Regions from separate parts of the Pseudarthrobacter sp. C1 genome, predicted to be linked through region 1. Evidence: riboswitches for the same ligand, from Rfam matches in the RefSeq annotation. Region 1 holds a riboswitch; each other region holds the start of a gene.
The links. Region 1 has a riboswitch for thiamine pyrophosphate ahead of U7114_RS12725 (ECF transporter S component). Riboswitches for the same ligand answer to the same signal wherever they lie in the genome.
Positions count from the first base shown of each region.

Region 2: linked by a shared signal. The riboswitch ahead of thiC (phosphomethylpyrimidine synthase ThiC) and the one ahead of U7114_RS12725 (ECF transporter S component) in region 1 are both predicted to bind thiamine pyrophosphate.
Region 3: linked by a shared signal. The riboswitch ahead of thiD (bifunctional hydroxymethylpyrimidine kinase/phosphomethylpyrimidine kinase) and the one ahead of U7114_RS12725 (ECF transporter S component) in region 1 are both predicted to bind thiamine pyrophosphate.

Region 1 is NZ_JAYESK010000006.1:246,411-251,661, reverse strand. It holds gene U7114_RS12760 (monovalent cation/H+ antiporter complex subunit F) at 1-74, shown strand, start outside; gene mnhG (monovalent cation/H(+) antiporter subunit G) at 64-465, shown strand; gene U7114_RS12750 (DUF4235 domain-containing protein) at 484-747, opposite strand; gene U7114_RS12745 (CDGSH iron-sulfur domain-containing protein) at 826-1,041, opposite strand; gene U7114_RS12740 (iron-containing redox enzyme family protein) at 1,099-2,196, opposite strand; gene U7114_RS12735 (DUF4383 domain-containing protein) at 2,183-2,752, opposite strand; gene U7114_RS12730 (heme-degrading domain-containing protein) at 2,880-3,422, opposite strand; TPP riboswitch at 3,509-3,649, shown strand; gene U7114_RS12725 (ECF transporter S component) at 3,714-4,337, shown strand; gene U7114_RS12720 (ABC transporter ATP-binding protein) at 4,337-5,251, shown strand, end outside.
Region 2 is NZ_JAYESK010000002.1:16,150-21,400, reverse strand. It holds gene thiC (phosphomethylpyrimidine synthase ThiC) at 1-974, opposite strand, end outside; TPP riboswitch at 969-1,076, opposite strand; gene U7114_RS02790 (amidohydrolase family protein) at 1,156-2,238, shown strand; gene U7114_RS02785 (VOC family protein) at 2,338-3,213, shown strand; gene U7114_RS02780 (hypothetical protein) at 3,378-3,818, shown strand; gene rpsP (30S ribosomal protein S16) at 4,036-4,458, shown strand; gene U7114_RS02770 (RNA-binding protein) at 4,460-4,702, shown strand; gene rimM (ribosome maturation factor RimM) at 4,813-5,251, shown strand, end outside.
Region 3 is NZ_JAYESK010000004.1:60,927-66,177, forward strand. It holds gene U7114_RS07930 (Rne/Rng family ribonuclease) at 1-3,399, shown strand, start outside; TPP riboswitch at 3,529-3,626, shown strand; gene thiD (bifunctional hydroxymethylpyrimidine kinase/phosphomethylpyrimidine kinase) at 3,616-5,163, shown strand.

The DNA.
Region 1 (5,251 bases):
TCATCGGCTTTATCGGGTCCGTGACGGTGGCAAGGTTCGTGGCGGACCGGAGGGAGCAGCCCAATGAGTCCTGATTCCACTGGCCTGGACGCCTGGGTGGATGTGCTGTCCGCCGTGTTCATGATCGTCGGGGCCATCATGTCCCTCGGCGCGGCCATCGGCTTGCTGCGGTTCCCCGACCTGCTCAGCCGCATGCATGCCGCCACCAAGCCGCAGGTGCTGGGGCTGTTCCTGCTCCTGGCGTCCATCGGCCTGCAGCTGCGCACCTGGTGGGTGTGGCCTGTGCTGTTGGTGGCGTGGATTTTCCAGCTGCTCACCGTGCCCGTTTCGGCACACATGGTGGGCCGGGCCGGCTACCGCACCAAGCACCTGCACCGCGAGCTCCTCACCTCCGATGAGCTCGAGGCTGTGGTGCAGAAAGCCGCCGCCAAAGCCGCCCGTGAGGACGGTTCCGGCGACGGCTGAACACCGTTCGGCGTGCTGCTAGACGATGTCCTGGCTCTTGGCGAACCGGGTGATGGCGCGCTGGGTGCCACGGTTGGCCAAGACCTGGATGATGGTGCTCACCGAGGCAGAGATCAGGGCGAACGTCAGCGCCGAGTGAAGGCTCGTGGGGACGTCCTCGTGCTTGCCGGTGGGGGGCTTCCGGCCGGTGGTCTTTTCCCAGATGGCATTGACGAGCTTCGTGCCGACAAAGCCTGCGCCGAGGCTCACGCCAGTGCCGAGCAGCTTGATGAAGAGGTTCATTCCTTGTACTCCTTGCGGGCGGAAAACGGGCTGTCCCTAGCCTAACCGGCGATAGCGGCCGGCCGGTGCAGGCCTTGCTCAGGTTGCCGGAGGTTCCGTCCGGAACTTGATCATCTTGTGCGTCCCATCGCAATAGGGCTTGATGGCTGACGCCCCGCAGCGGCACAGTGCCACGGTTTTCCGTTCACGGGGCAACGGTTCGCCGGAGGGCGTGACGATCTCGAAGTCGCCGCGCACGATCAGCGGACCGTCGGGGCACACCACGATGGAGCTATCGGCGGGTTCCTGGTTCATTTTTTGCTCCTGCTTAGGTAGCCGGGGTGACGGACGACGGCGGGGGACTGGCGCCGCTCATGCTGCCGCCGGGACTGCCGCCCTTAGTGACGTCCCGCCGTTCTCCCAGGACTGCAGGAGATGGGCAGACAGCCTGCCGTCCACCGCCATGGCTGCCGTGGCACCAAACACTACGTCTCCAAGAAGTCCTGGTTCGGCCTCGACCAGGCCGCCGGCCAGGTCGCGGCCGGCGATCTGCTCGTGGACGGCGTCTGCTTCCACGTGTTCATCGAAATAGTGGGTGACGGCGGCATCGAAGCCATGCCGCCGGAAACCGCTCCCGTATAAGCGGTTGGGCTGGGAGGAGGTCATCTCATAGATGGCAAGGTGCCCGGTGATGGCACCCCGCAGCCGGCGGTTCAGCGCGAACAGGGACATCAGGTTCACTGCGGCGAGGGAGACGGCCGGGACGGAATCGGCGTAGGCGCCGTATTCGTCCGCCATTCCCAGGCCTCGCAGGGTGCGGGCGAAAAGTGCGCTGTGCATCCGTTCGGGACGTCCGCCGCCGTACTCATCCGCCTGGATTTCCACCAGCGCGGCCTTGGGGCGCCCGGCCAGCCGGGGAATGGCAAAGGTATGGGGATCCGCCTCCTTCAGCTGGTAGATGGACTTATGGATCAGGAATTCCTTGAGCTGGTCCAGGCTGGCCTTCTTTGCCACGTACCGTGAGAGGCTGGGGCCGGTGTCGCGGGCTGCGAGGCTGAACAGGACATCGGCCACGGCGTCGCTGGTGGGACGCGAGGCCGCGGGAAGCTCCAGTTCGCCGGCTGCTTCCCGGGCGGCCAGCCTGAGCGCTGACTCGAACGGTTTTTCCAGCAGGTGGCGGACCTGGATCAGTCCCGGCGCCCATTCCCACTCATCGCTGACGCCTTCGAGTCCGCTGTAGTGGAGCTCGTAGAGGCAGAAGAGCGTCAGCTGGAGATCGTCGTCGCCAATGATGTCCGGGGTGGCAGCCAACTGGCCGGTGACCGCCCGGTGCAGCGCCGCTGTTCCGTCGTCCAGGGTTCGGTCATCGGCGGTGCGGCCGCAGGGGCGGGTGCCAAGGCTGCCGGGCGCCTCCGTGAGAAGGGCGAACAAGGCGGTGCTGGCAGGACCGCGCGCTTCAGGGATTTTCATAGTGCTCCTTCAGGTGCGGCGTTGGTGCCGGTTCCGTGACGTCGTCGCTGAGGCTTCCTGACCGGTTGCTGTTGTCGCCGCTGTTGCTGCTGTCGCTGCCGGCAACGCCTGCGGGAACGGCGGGGCCTCGGGCGGCCAGGATGATGGCCAGCGCAATCATGGCCAGGCCGAGTGCCAGGTGCAGCCAGTCGTCTGCGTTGTTCGCAGGGAGGAAGTTGGCAGGCGTGGTGTCGCCCGCAAGGAAGCCGTACAACCACAGGAGCAGGTAGGTTACGCCCCCGTAGATGAGGAAGTTCCTGGCCTGGGGATGCGTCCGCGCCATCAGGACCCCTGCAATCCCGAAGAGCAGGTGGAGCGCGTTAAGGAGAATGGACACTTGGAAGACGCTCAGTAGCAGCGCCCCTGAACCAGGTCCGGCAAGGCCCAGCGAGCCATAGTTGGAGGTAACGCCCGGGATGAAGCCCAGGACGCCGAAAAGGACGAAGACTATTCCCGTTCCGAGGGCGGCCTTTTGCAGGCGTGTTCGTGGGCCCGCCAGGCGGGTGCTTGCTGCCATGTCCTGTTCTCCTCAAAACCCGGGAGACAACATAGTAAGCATGATTACTAATAAATGCTAAGCAGCCTTTGTATTTCTGCTGCCGGTGGACGTGCGTGCAGTGTGGGTCAGTCCGCCAGCCTTGGCATCAGTCCGCCCCCGCGGAGTGGAGCATTTCGCGCAGGGCCTCGACCACCAGGTCGTGATCCTGCACTTGGGGAAGCCCTGAAACCGTGACGGTGGCCACGGCGCCCACTCCGGTGACGTACAGCGGGAAGGAGCCGCCGTGCGCCGCGTACCGGCCCTGGTCGAACCATCCCTGGTCCTCGATCCGGCCGCCGCGAAGCCGGCCGCGCAATCCCACCAGCAGTGAGGGGACCTCATACCGTGCCGCCGTGCGCTGCTTCGCCCGGATCCAGTGATCGTTATCCGGCGTCGCACCGGGCAGTGCCGCATGGAACAGCACCTGCCCGCCCTTCGTGATGTCAATCGCGATGGGCAGCCCGCGCTCCTTGCCCAGCTCCACGAGGAGCAGTCCCAGGTTCAGGGAGTCGTCGAGGGAGAAGCCTGGAAACTGCAGTTCCCGGACTTCGCCTTCAATCCGGGCGATCAGTGCCGCCAGCGATCCCTCCGGCTGGATGGCATCGGAATCCGGGTCGAAGTCGGTCACATGCGGGGAATTGGCAGCCATGGCCCACAATCTACCCCCGCCGCGGTGTAAACTGGACAACGCCCAACAGGGTATTTCTGCAACGAATCATTTCAAGCAAAAGCAACATTCAACGACAGGGGAGCGCCGCCGTCGGCCATCACTGGCAATGCCAGGATCCGCAGGTGGGCGCTGAGAGTGCGGGCAGCCGCAGACCCTCGAACCTGATCCGGTTAGTACCGGCGCAAGGGAGTCGAGTTCTCGAAGTGCGCGCAGCGGCAGCAGTGCCGGCAGCCGCGTCCACTTTCCCCTCCTGTTCCTCAGGAGGATCACATGGCAACAACAGCAGTCAAGAAGACCAGCAGCAAGTCCTGGCGCGTCGTGGACATCGTGGTGGCGGCCCTCATTGCCATCGCCGGCGGCGTCATTTTCTGGGCCTGGTCCCAGGGCGCGGCCGCAGTGTCCGGCCCCATGAACGCCACCTACCCGCCACTGACCGGCCTGATCGCCGGCGGCTGGATGATCCCGGCCGTGCTGGGCATGCTCATCATTCGCAAGCCCGGCGCCGCGCTGTTCTGCGAGACGGTAGCCGCCACCGGTGAGCTGCTCATGGGGTCCCAGTACGGGGCTTCCGTGCTGTTCTCCGGCTTCGTCCAGGGCCTCGGCGCCGAGATCATCTTCGCCATCTTCGTGTACCGGAAGTTCAACCTGCCCGTGGCACTGCTGGCCGGTGCCGCCGCCGGTCTCTTCTGCGGCCTCAACGACTCCTTCGCTCCGTGGGGCTGGAACATCGCCTACCCCGGCGGGGACAAGCTGGTGTACATCGTCTTCACCGCCATCTCCGGCGCGATCATCGCCGGCGCCCTGTCCTGGATCGCCACCCGGGGGCTGGCCAGGACCGGGGTCCTGAGCTCGTTCGCGTCGCGGAAGGCAGCTACGGAGCCTGTTTTCTCCTGATGTCCGCACCTTCCCGCCAGGGCGCGCCCACCGCAGTGCGTCCCGCCGCCGTCACGGCCCGCGGCTGGGGCTGGCGGCATGCCGGGCGCACCAGGCCGGCGGTCCATGCCCTCGACCTGGACATCCGTCCGGGAGAGCGGGTGCTGCTTTTGGGGCCTTCCGGCGCCGGCAAGTCCACCCTCCTCCATGCTTTGGCGGGGGTCCTGGGGGATGTGAACGACGACGGCGGCGCGGCCGGCGATTCCGACGAGTCGGGTTCGCTGCTGGTTGACGGAGCCTCCCCCCGCGAGCAGCGCGGGCGCGCCGGCCTTATGCAGCAGGATCCCGAGACGCAGGTGGTCCTGTCGCGCGTGGGTGACGACGCCGCCTTCGGCGCCGAGAACCTCGCCGTGCCCCGCCACGCCATCTGGAGCCGCGTGCACGAGGCGCTGGACGACGTCGGACTTTCCCACCTCCCGCTGGACCATCCGACCTCGGTACTCTCCGGCGGGCAGAAACAGCGGCTGGCGCTCGCAGGCATCCTTGCCATGCGTCCCGGCCTGATCCTGCTGGACGAGCCGACGGCCAACCTGGACCCGGCCGGCGTGCTGGAGGTCCGCGACGCCGTGGCGCGGTGCCTGGACAAGACCGGCGCCACCCTGGTGGTGGTGGAGCACAGGGTGTCCGTGTGGAAGGACCTGGTGGACCGGATCGTGGTGCTGCAGCCCGGCACCGACGCGAAGGACGCCGTGCTGCTGGACGGTCCGCCGGACCAGGTGCTCAGGGAGGCCCGGAGCATGCTGATTGCTGCCGGGGTGTGGGTGCCCGGCTATGTTCCGGACACCCGGCTGCGTGCGGCGGATCCAGCCAGCGGGACGGGTGGCCTCCTGCTCGCTGCCGAGGAACTGGCGGTGTCCCGTGAACGGGCGCGGCGC
Region 2 (5,251 bases), on a different contig from region 1:
GCCATGATCGAACCGCCGCGGGATACGATGCCTGTCACCCGGTTGGCTGTCAGGGGCACGTAACGCAGCAGGACGCCGGCGTGGATGGTCATGTAGTCCACACCCTGCTCGCACTGTTCAATGACGGTGTCGCGGAAGATCTCCCAGGTAAGGGCATTGGCTTCCCCGTTGACCTTCTCGAGGGCCTGGTAGATGGGGACGGTGCCGATGGGGACGGGGGAGTTGCGGAGGATCCATTCGCGGGTGGTGTGGATGTCATCGCCGGTGGAAAGGTCCATGACGGTGTCGGCGCCCCACTGCGTTGCCCACTGCAGTTTGTCCACCTCCTCCGCGATGGAACTGGTAACGGCCGAGTTGCCGATGTTGGCGTTGATTTTCACCAGGAAGGCCTTGCCGATAATCATCGGCTCGGACTCGGGGTGGTTGATGTTGCTGGGGATGATGGCGCGGCCCGCGGCCAGCTCGCTGCGGACCAGTTCAACATCGCAGTTCTCGCGCAGCGCCACAAAGCGCATCTCCGGGGTGATCACGCCCTGCCGCGCGTAGTGCATCTGCGTCACGGTCCTGCCGTCGACGGCGCGGCGGGGCACCGGGCGCGCTCCCTTCCACTCGGCGCTGGCGGCGCCGCGGCGGACAGCCGAGCGGCCGTCGTCGAGCAGGTTCCGTTCCCTGCCGCTGTACGCCTCGGTGTCTCCGCGTGCTTCGATCCAGTCCGTCCGGAAGGGAGGGAGGCCGATGACGGGGTCGCTGCCAGGTCCTGCCGTCCGGTAGGTCCGGAACGGCCTGTTCGGCGTCCCGTTCGGGGAAGGTTCCAGCGCAATCTCCGTCACCGGGACCCTGATCCCCGTGCCGGCATCCTCAAGGTAGGCCAGTGAATGGGATTTCAGGGACTGGGTCACCGTTGGCTGGTTGCCGGCTGCTCCCATGGCCGGACGGTCTTGGGCAGGGTTCAGCTGTGCATTTTGTGTACTCAAGGAATACTCACTTCCTTCGCCGGCATTACCCGGACAGGTTCAACGGTCGCAGGCTGCGTCAGCCCGATCTCAGCCCCTGCAGGGGCACCCGTGTGGTCAAGATGTAAGCTACCACACGCCCCCGGAAGGGCGGTGTCACATTTGCGGGTGCTAGCCTGACCGGGCATCGAAAGGAAGCCCGATGGCAGACATCATTCACTTTCGCGGACCCGTCCTGACCGCACCGGACCGGGTACGCCATGGACTCTGGTCGGTGGACGGCAGCCTCACGTTCAGCCGGCCAACTGCCCTTCCGGCGCGGGAGCTCGACGGCTGGGTGCTGCCGGGATTCGCTGACGCCCACTGCCACATCGGACTGGGCCCCGCCGGCCCGGTCGAACCCGCCCTTGCACGGGAACAGGCGCTGGCTGACCTCAACGCCGGAACCCTGCTGGTCCGCGACGCCGGCTCACCTGCCGATACCCGCTGGATGCAGGGCGGCCGGGACTTTCCGGTGCTGATCCGTGCAGGACGGCATGTGGCCCGCACGCGCCGCTACCTGCGCGGCTTTGCGGCGGAGGTCGAACCCGACGGGCTCGTGGAGGCCGTGCGGAAGCAAGCACGCGACGGCGACGGCTGGGTCAAACTGGTGGGCGACTGGATCGACCGGAGCGCCGGCGACCTCGCGCCCTCCTTTCCTGCCGCCGTCGTCCGTGACGCTGTCCAGGCTGCCCATGATGAAGGTGCCCGGGTCACGGCGCATTGCTTCGCCGAGGACACCCTGGACCAGATGCTGGACGCCGGCATTGACTGCATTGAGCACGCCACGGGGCTGCTGCCCCGCCACCTGCCCCGGTTCGTGGAGCAGGGCGTGCCGATCGTGCCCACGCTCATCAACATCGCTACCTTTCCTGACATAGCGGAGCAGGCAGACGCCAAGTTTCCGCGCTACGCCGCCCACATGCGTGCCCTGTGGGAACGCAGGCTGGAACGGGTGGCGGAGGCCCATTCCGCCGGCGTACGCATCTTTGCCGGGACGGACGCAGGCAGCGTGGTCCGCCACGGGAGGATCGCAGATGAGATCCTCGCCCTGCACGGGGCCGGCCTGCCCATGCCTGCGGCCCTGGATGCCGCCTGCTGGGCAGCCCGCACGTGGCTGGGAGCGGACAACCTGGAGGAAGGCGCGCGGGCCGACGTCGTGGTGTGCCGCGAAGACCCGCGGACCACCCCGGAAACGATCAGGGCGCTGGAACACGTGGTGCTGGGCGGCCGCATCATCCGCTGAGTTATTTGAGGCCGCCACTTGGAATAAATTGAAGCTTCAAGTAATTTTAATATGTGACAGGCCGCCGACGGGACGGCCTCCAATACAAGGAGCCTTCAAATGACCGACGCAGCCGCCCGCCAGGATCTCCTTCCTGCCGACCTCGCCATGGGCACCGTGATGCTCAAGGTGGGCGACATGAAGGTCATGACCGATTACTACCAGCGGGCCCTCGGCCTGGAGGTCGTCGCGGAGCAGGACGGCGGGCTCTACCTCGGCCGGCTGCAGAAACCGCTGGTGCACCTGGCTCCCGCTCCGGGCCTGACGCTTCCGGGCCGGGGAGAGGCCGGCCTCTTCCACACCGCGCTCCTGTTCGAGAACCAGGCAGACCTGGCCGCGACCATCGCCACGGCCGCGCAGTTTGAACCCCGTTCCTTCACCGGCAGCGCAGACCACCTTGTCAGCGAGGCCTTCTACTTCACCGACCCCGAAGGCAACGGGATCGAACTCTACTGGGACCGGCCGCGCAGCAGTTGGTCCTGGAACGGCACTGACGTGGTGATGGACAGCCTGGCCCTTCCGCCGCAGCGCTATTTGGAGCAGCACCTCACTGAGGAGTCCCTGGAACGCCAGCGGGGAACCGTTGCGGGCGTGGGCCATGTGCACCTCCAGGTGGGCGACGTCCAGACCGCCCGCGACTTCTACGTGGGGACCCTCGGCTTCGAAAAGACCGCAGGCTGGCACGGCCAGGCCCTGTTCGTCTCGGCGGGCCGCTACCACCACCACATGGCAATGAACGTATGGAACAGCCGCGGCGCGGGGCCGCGCAAGGACACCCTCGGCCTGGGTGAGGTCCTCATCGAAGTGCCGTCGGGGGACGACGTCGGCGCCCTCGCCGACCGCCTCAAGGTTGCCGGTGTTGCCGCCCACCACACCGGAGCCGAACTCCGGTTCGAGGATCCGTGGCGCAACAGGATCCGGGTGGCAGTCCGCTGACCGGCGCCCCCCGGGCAAAGGTTGCGAACCCTGCGGTGGTTGGGCCGCCGACCGGCGTTGCCGGAAAACTCCGGCGGTCCCTGTACTAGGCTGAAACCGAACTGCCGGGCAGCGCGCGCTGCATCCCGGCGGGCCGCACCGTCAACGGAATGAGGGCACTTCCCATGGGCTTCACCGAAATCTTTGTTGCCACCCACGACGCCGCACTGAAGCGCGGCGGCATCCTGGACAAGGGCGGCAGCGCCCCTGCCGGCGACGCGGTCCGGATCCCGGGAATCAGCGACTTTGAAGTGGAACAGCTGGGCGACCTGGCCGGCACCGCCGTCCATGCCGGCGGGGCAGACTATGAGCTGACCATGGTGGACGTGGCGAGCGATTCGCTCCTTGCGGTTCCGCCCGCGATGGTGCGTGCCCTGGCCGACCTGCTCTCCTATGAAACCGAAGGGGAGGGCGACGTCCTCGACGACGTCGCTGAGCAGTGGGCGGCGCAGGATGACATGCCCTTCGATGCCGCCCAGGCGCGCACCTACGTGCGGCAGCTCGCTGAAATGGCCAGCGGAATCGCCGACTCGGAGCGCGCCGGCCTCTACGTCTGGTCCGCCTGAGCCGTTCCTGCCCCGTCTGTCCGGGCGCGGCGGGGCCGCGCCAGGACGTGTCAAGTCGAAATCCGAACGCTGATCTGGCACAATAAACAGGTACTCGATCTGCGTGGCCCCTCTCTCCGCGTCAGGATCCTGTCCTTCGAGCCCGCAAGTATGGCCCGCCCCACGGGTGCAGAAAGCCGGGTTCACCCCCTTTTCTGAAACAGGAGTGACCACAACAGTGGCCGTAAAGATTCGCCTTAAGCGCTTTGGCAAGATGCGCGCACCGTACTACCGCATCGTCGTCGCGGACTCACGCACCAAGCGTGACGGCCGTGCCATCGAAGAAATCGGCAAGTACCACCCCACCGAAGAGCCCTCATTCATCGAGGTCAACTCCGAGCGTGCGCAGTACTGGCTGTCCGTCGGCGCCCAGCCGTCCGAGCAGGTTGCCGCGATCCTCAAGATCACCGGTGACTGGCAGAAGTTCAAGGGCCTGCCGGGCCAGGAAGGCACCCTGAAGACCAAGTCTGAGAAGGCTGCCTTCGTTGCCCCGGAAAAGGGTTCCGTGATCATCCCGGAAGCCATCACCAAGAAGGCATCCAAGTCTGATGCAGCCGAAGCACCCGCCGAGGCCGAAGCAGAGACCACCGAGGCTGAGTAGATTGCTGGCAGAAGCGCTGGAACACCTGGTCCGCGGAATCGTTGATTCCCCGGATGACGTCAAGGTCAGCTCCAAGAACAACCGCCGCGGGGACACCCTCGAAGTGCGTGTTCACCAGGACGACCTCGGACGGGTGATCGGCCGCCAGGGCCGCACGGCGCGTGCACTGCGCACCGTGGTGGCAGCCCTGGCCGGCGGGGAGCCGGTGCGGGTCGACGTCGTCGACACCGACCGCCGCCGCTGAGCGCTCGGCAATATCAGTTTTAGCTCCGGCCCCTCCACCAACGCGGTGGAGGGGCCGGAGTGCTTTCACCAGAACACCGTGGATAAACCACAACCCGAACAGAGGAACACATGCAGCTTCAGGTGGCACGAATCGGCAAACCCCATGGCATCCGCGGGGAAGTAACGGTCCAGGTCCTGACCGATGCCCCTGGGGACCGGTTTGTCCCGGGCGCCGAGTTCACGGTTGATCCGGCGGCCGTGGGCCCGCTCACCGTGAACAGTGCCCGCTGGAACAAGGACATCCTGCTGCTGGGCTTCGACGGGATCGAAACCCGCAATGAAGCGGAAACCCTCCGCGGTGCCAAGCTCTTCATCGAAACCGAGGAGCTGGAGGAGGACGACGACGAGGGCTGGTACGAGCACGAGCTCGTCGGCCTGGAGGCCCGGGTGGGCTCAACCGTTGTGGGCAAGGTTGCCGCCCTCAACACCGGTACCGCGCAGGACCTGCTGATGGTCACCACTCCGGAAGGCGGCGAGATCCTGGTTCCGTTCGTCGAACAGATTGTTC
Region 3 (5,251 bases), on a different contig from region 1:
AGGACCAGGCGGAAAGCCGCTCCCAAGGCCAGTGACGCCCTGATCGCCGAAACAGACGTTGCGGCAGGCACCGCGGGCGCAGATTCCGTGCAGGCAGGGGCCAGCGCCGCCGAATCCGGCGCGAACGCAGTAAACACAGTGCCGGTTACCGACGCCGCTGAGGCGAAGGCACCCGTCCGCCGGAGCCGCTCCAGGAAGAAGGTTGACCCGGCTGAGCCGCTTCCGGCCTTCGCTGAGGAGGCAGCCGCCCCTGCCGCTACCGGCGACGACGCCGGCGCGCAGGCTGCGTCGGCCGGCGCGCCTTCTGAAGCCGCCGCGGAGGACGTAAAACCCGTCCGACGCCGGCGGGTTGCCACCCGCAAGACCTCCGCCCCGGCGGTGGAGGCTGCGGCTGCGCAGGCAGAGAGTGCGCCCGCCGAAGCTGCACCCGCCGAAGCCGCACCTGCCGCGGAAGCTGCAGCCGTCGCTGACCCGGCAGTCGCCGCAGCTGAAGCCGAAGCGGCCGCACCGGAACCTGCGGTCCTGCCTTCCGCAGCCGGGCAGGACAACGGCACTCCCGTGCAGGGCCCGCCCGCCGCCGAGGCAGCCGCCCAGGGCGAGGCTGCCGCGGAACCCGTAGCCGCCCCTGCCGCTTCCACCGCCCCGGCAAGCCCTTTCGGCTCCCTCTTTTTGGAGCCAGGTTCCGCCACTTCCGTCCTGTTCCAGGCCCCGGATCTCAGCGCTGTTGTCCGGCCCGCGCCGGCCGCCACGGAAGAAGCTGAAGAAGAGGACACCGAGGACGACTCGGACGATGCCGGTAACCGCAGGAGGCGCCGAGGCCGCGGCCGCCGCGGCCGCAGCAGGACTGGCGAGCGTGACGGCGAAGACGCCGAAGGCTCCGATGCCGAGACCGATGCTGCCGATGACGCCGACGAGGAAGCCGCCGGGCAGGCCGACGAAGGCGTGACGTCCCGCCGTCGGCGCCGCCGCCGCCGTGGCGACCAGGACCTTGAACTGACGGGCGGGGGAGACGACGATCCCCCCAACACGGTGACCCGCGTCCGCGCCCCGCGCCCCGTGGGAGAACCCGCGGTCAGCAACCGGGTCACCAGCGTCAAGGGCTCCACCCGCCTGGAGGCCAAGAAGCAGCGCCGCCGCGAATCGCGCGACACGGGCCGCCGCCGCACCGTCATCACCGAAGCCGAGTTCCTGGCCCGCCGGGAGTCCGTGGACCGCCAGATGATCGTGCGCCAGCGCGATGACAGAATCCAGATTGCCGTCCTGGAAGACGGCGTCCTGGCCGAGCACTTTGTCTCCAAGACCCAGCAGGATTCCCTGATCGGCAACGTCTACCTGGGCAAGGTCCAGAACGTGCTGCCGTCCATGGAAGCAGCCTTCGTGGACATCGGACGCGGCCGCAACGCCGTCCTGTACGCTGGCGAAGTCAACTGGGAGGCCGTGAACCTCGAGGGCAAGCAGCGCCGCATTGAAAACGCGCTCAAGTCCGGCGACACCGTCCTGGTGCAGGTCACCAAGGACCCCGTGGGCCACAAGGGCGCGCGCCTGACCAGCCAGATCTCACTGCCGGGCCGCTACCTGGTCTTCGTTCCCGGCGGTTCCATGACCGGCATCTCCCGCAAGCTGCCCGACGTCGAACGCAACCGCCTCAAGCGGATCCTCAAGGACCGCCTCCCCGAGCAGGCCGGCGTTATTGTCCGGACCGCTGCGGAAGGCGCCTCCGAGGAAGAGCTGACCCACGACATCAACCGGCTGCGGGCCCAGTGGGAAGGCATCGAAAGCCAGTCGAAGTCCACCAAGATCCTTGCTCCGGAACTGCTGTACGGCGAACCGGACCTGACCATCAAGGTGGTCCGCGACGTCTTCAACGAGGACTTCTCCAAGCTGATCGTCTCCGGCGAGGAAGCCTGGGACACCATTGAGGCCTACGTCACCTACGTTGCTCCCGATCTGGTGGGGCGCCTCGAGAAGTGGACCAAGGACCAGGACATCTTCAGCGCATGGCGGATCGACGAACAGATCCACAAGGCACTGGAGCGGAAGGTCTTCCTGCCCTCCGGCGGCTCGCTGGTGATCGACCGCACCGAGGCCATGACTGTTGTGGATGTCAACACCGGCAAATTCACCGGCAGCGGCGGCAACCTTGAAGAGACGGTCACCAAGAACAACCTGGAAGCTGCGGAGGAAGTGGTACGCCAGCTCCGCCTGCGCGATATCGGCGGCATTATCGTCATCGACTTCATCGACATGGTCCTGGAATCGAACCGCGACCTCGTCCTCCGTCGGATGGTGGAGTGCCTGGGACGCGACCGCACCAAGCACCAGGTTGCCGAAGTCACGTCCCTTGGCCTGGTGCAGATGACCCGCAAGCGGATGGGCACCGGGCTGCTTGAAGTGTTTGGCGAGCAGTGCGAGGCCTGCGCCGGCCGCGGCGTGGTGACCCACGATGACCCCGTGGAGCACCGCCGGGCCAATATCGTGGCGGCCGAACACCACGTTCAGCGCTCGGACGCCCGCCCGGACGTCCGGAATGAAAGCCACCGCGCTGAGGCCCAGCGCGGGGACAGCAGCCAGCCCGGCGTCCGTCCTGACCGGAAGCGCCGCCGTGGCCGCGGCGGCCAGCAGGTGGACGCTGCTCCTGCAGCCGCCCTCCACGTGCACACGGTCCACCCCGACCCCACGGACGCCGAGCGGCACGCGAAGGCCGAAGCCACCAGGCTTGCCCTTGCCAATATTGCTGCGGCAGCACACGCCGCCCACCTGCACGACGATGAGGTAGCCGCGGCCCGGCAGGCTCCGCAGGTCCAGCCGGCGGAACCTGAGAAGCACGACGGCGACGCCTCCCGGCCTGCCGCCGTCCTCACCTTTGGCGGGGAGAAGGTTGCCCTGCCGTTCGTGGAGCACGCGGAGGAGCAGCAGCCGAAGCCGGCCCTGACGCTGGACCGGCTCGCCGAAGCCTTCGCCCACCTCGGTGAGCCTGCCCCTGCCGCGGAAGCCGCAGCCGGTCAGCCCGAACGGCGGGCGCCGGAAAAGGAGCAGCGGGAACCGGAGCAGGTCCGGGCACCGCAGCACGTCCAGGCACCGCAGGCGGAGTCGCCGCAGGTCCGGCCTGAGCCGCTGCAGGCTGCCCATGCGCTGCGCGAAAAGGACTATTCCGACCACACCCTGGAACAGTCCCGCCCGCGCCGGGCGCGCCGCAACCGCAGCGCCAGCCGCGCCCAGGGTGCGGCCAACGAGACCTCCGTCGAGCAGCACGAGAATGTCCCCGCCGCGGCGGCAGGGCATTCACACTCTGCAAAGGCGCCGGAAGCTGACCAGGCAGGTGCCCCTGCGCCAGGCAACGCCAAGCCTGCCGCGGAGCCCATCATCCTGGGTGTCGGGGTTCCCGCTTCGGAACTCTAGGCCACGGCACGCGACACGCTGGATGCCCGGCCGCCCACCACGTGTGGACGGCCGGGCATCCGGCATTTAAGGCCGCACCAGTCGCACTGCGTCACCTTCGCCCTGCGTACCGCAAAAAAGCTAGGCTGGTGAACCGACACGGGGTGCCGCGCACAGAGCCGGCTGAGATCCACACCCGTTGAACCTGTCCGGCTAGCACCGGCGAAGGGATGTCTCTTGTCTTCAACTCTCGAATTGCCCGCTGCCACCCCTCAGGGCGCCCCTGCCCCTGCAGCACAGTCCGGCCAGCGGCGGAACGTGCCCCGGGTCCTCTCGATCGCGGGCTCGGATCCGTCCGGCGGAGCCGGCGTCCAGGCGGACCTGAAAAGCATCGCGGCCCACGGCGGCTACGGAATGGCCGCCATCACTGCCCTCACCGCACAGAACACCCGCGGCGTACGAGGCGTCCACGTTCCCCCTGCTGCCTTCCTCACCCGGCAACTTGACGCGCTCAGTGAGGACATCAGCATCGACGCCGTGAAAATCGGGATGCTGGGTGATGTCGCGGTGATCGAAGCTGTCCGGGCGTGGCTCGAAAAAGTCCGTCCCGGCGTCGTGGTTTTGGACCCTGTCATGGTGGCCACCAGCGGTGACCGGCTCCTGCAGGAATCCGCCGAAGCCGCACTTCGCGAACTGCTGCCGCTGGCGCACCTCATCACGCCCAACCTGGCTGAACTTGCCATGCTCGTGGGCGGGAACGTGCAGGAGAGCTGGGAAGGCGCCCTGGAACAGGGCCGCGAGCTCTCTTCCGCCACCGGGGCGACGGTGCTTGTGAAGGGCGGACACCTGGCCGGGGACGAATGCCCCGACGCCCTTGTCAACACTGCAGGCACGCCTGGCCAGGACGTGGTGGTGGTCCCGGGCAAGCGGGTGGCAACGCTGAACAGCCACGGCACCGGTTGTTCACTGTCATCAGCCATGGCCACAGTCCAGGTGCGGCTGGGGGACTGGGAGGCAGCCCTCCGGGAGGTCAAGCCCTGGCTGTCCGGCGCGCTGGAGGCCTCGGAGTCGCTGGAGGTGGGTACGGGCAACGGACCAGTCCACCACTTCCACCACCTTCAGCCGGAGCCTGCTGAAGGCAGCTTCGCGGCGCGGCTGTGGGCTGAAGCGGAGGAGCACCTGGAAGCCATCTATTCCCTGGCGTTTATCCGGGACCTGGCCTCCGGCGACCTGGCCGAGAAACAGTTTGGCTACTACCTGGCCCAGGACGCCATCTACCTCAACGGTTATTCACGGGTGCTCGCGCGGACAAGTGCCCTGGCCCCCACCGAGGCAGAGCAACTCTTCTGGGCACGTTCCGCCGCGCAATGCCTGGAGGTCGAGTCTGAACTGCACCGCTCCTGGCTCAGTACCCGGACCGTTGAGCCGCAGCTGGGACCCGTAACCAAGTCCTACGTGGACCACCTGGTGGCGGCATCGGCGTCGGGCAGTTATGCCGTGCTGGCGGCAGCCGTCCTGCCCTGCTTCTGGCTGTACGCGGAGGTGGGCAAAACGCTCCACGCACAGTTCGTGGCTGCCGGGGAGCCGGCGGGCCATCCCTACGCGGAGTGGCTGCGCACATACGCGGATGAGGACTTCGCCGCGGCCACCCGCAGGGCGGTTGCCATTGTGGACAGTGCGGGGCGCACCGCTCCGGCGCATGAGAAGGATGCCATGGCCACGGCATTCAGGCAGTCCTGCCGCCTGGAAGTTGAATTTTTCGACGCGCCGCGCCTTCATTCCTGACGTCCGGACGGCCGCCGCGCCGGTACTATGGTGGGGCACCCCCCGGCCAAGGAAATGTGTTGTGGTACCTATCACAGACAACCCGCCG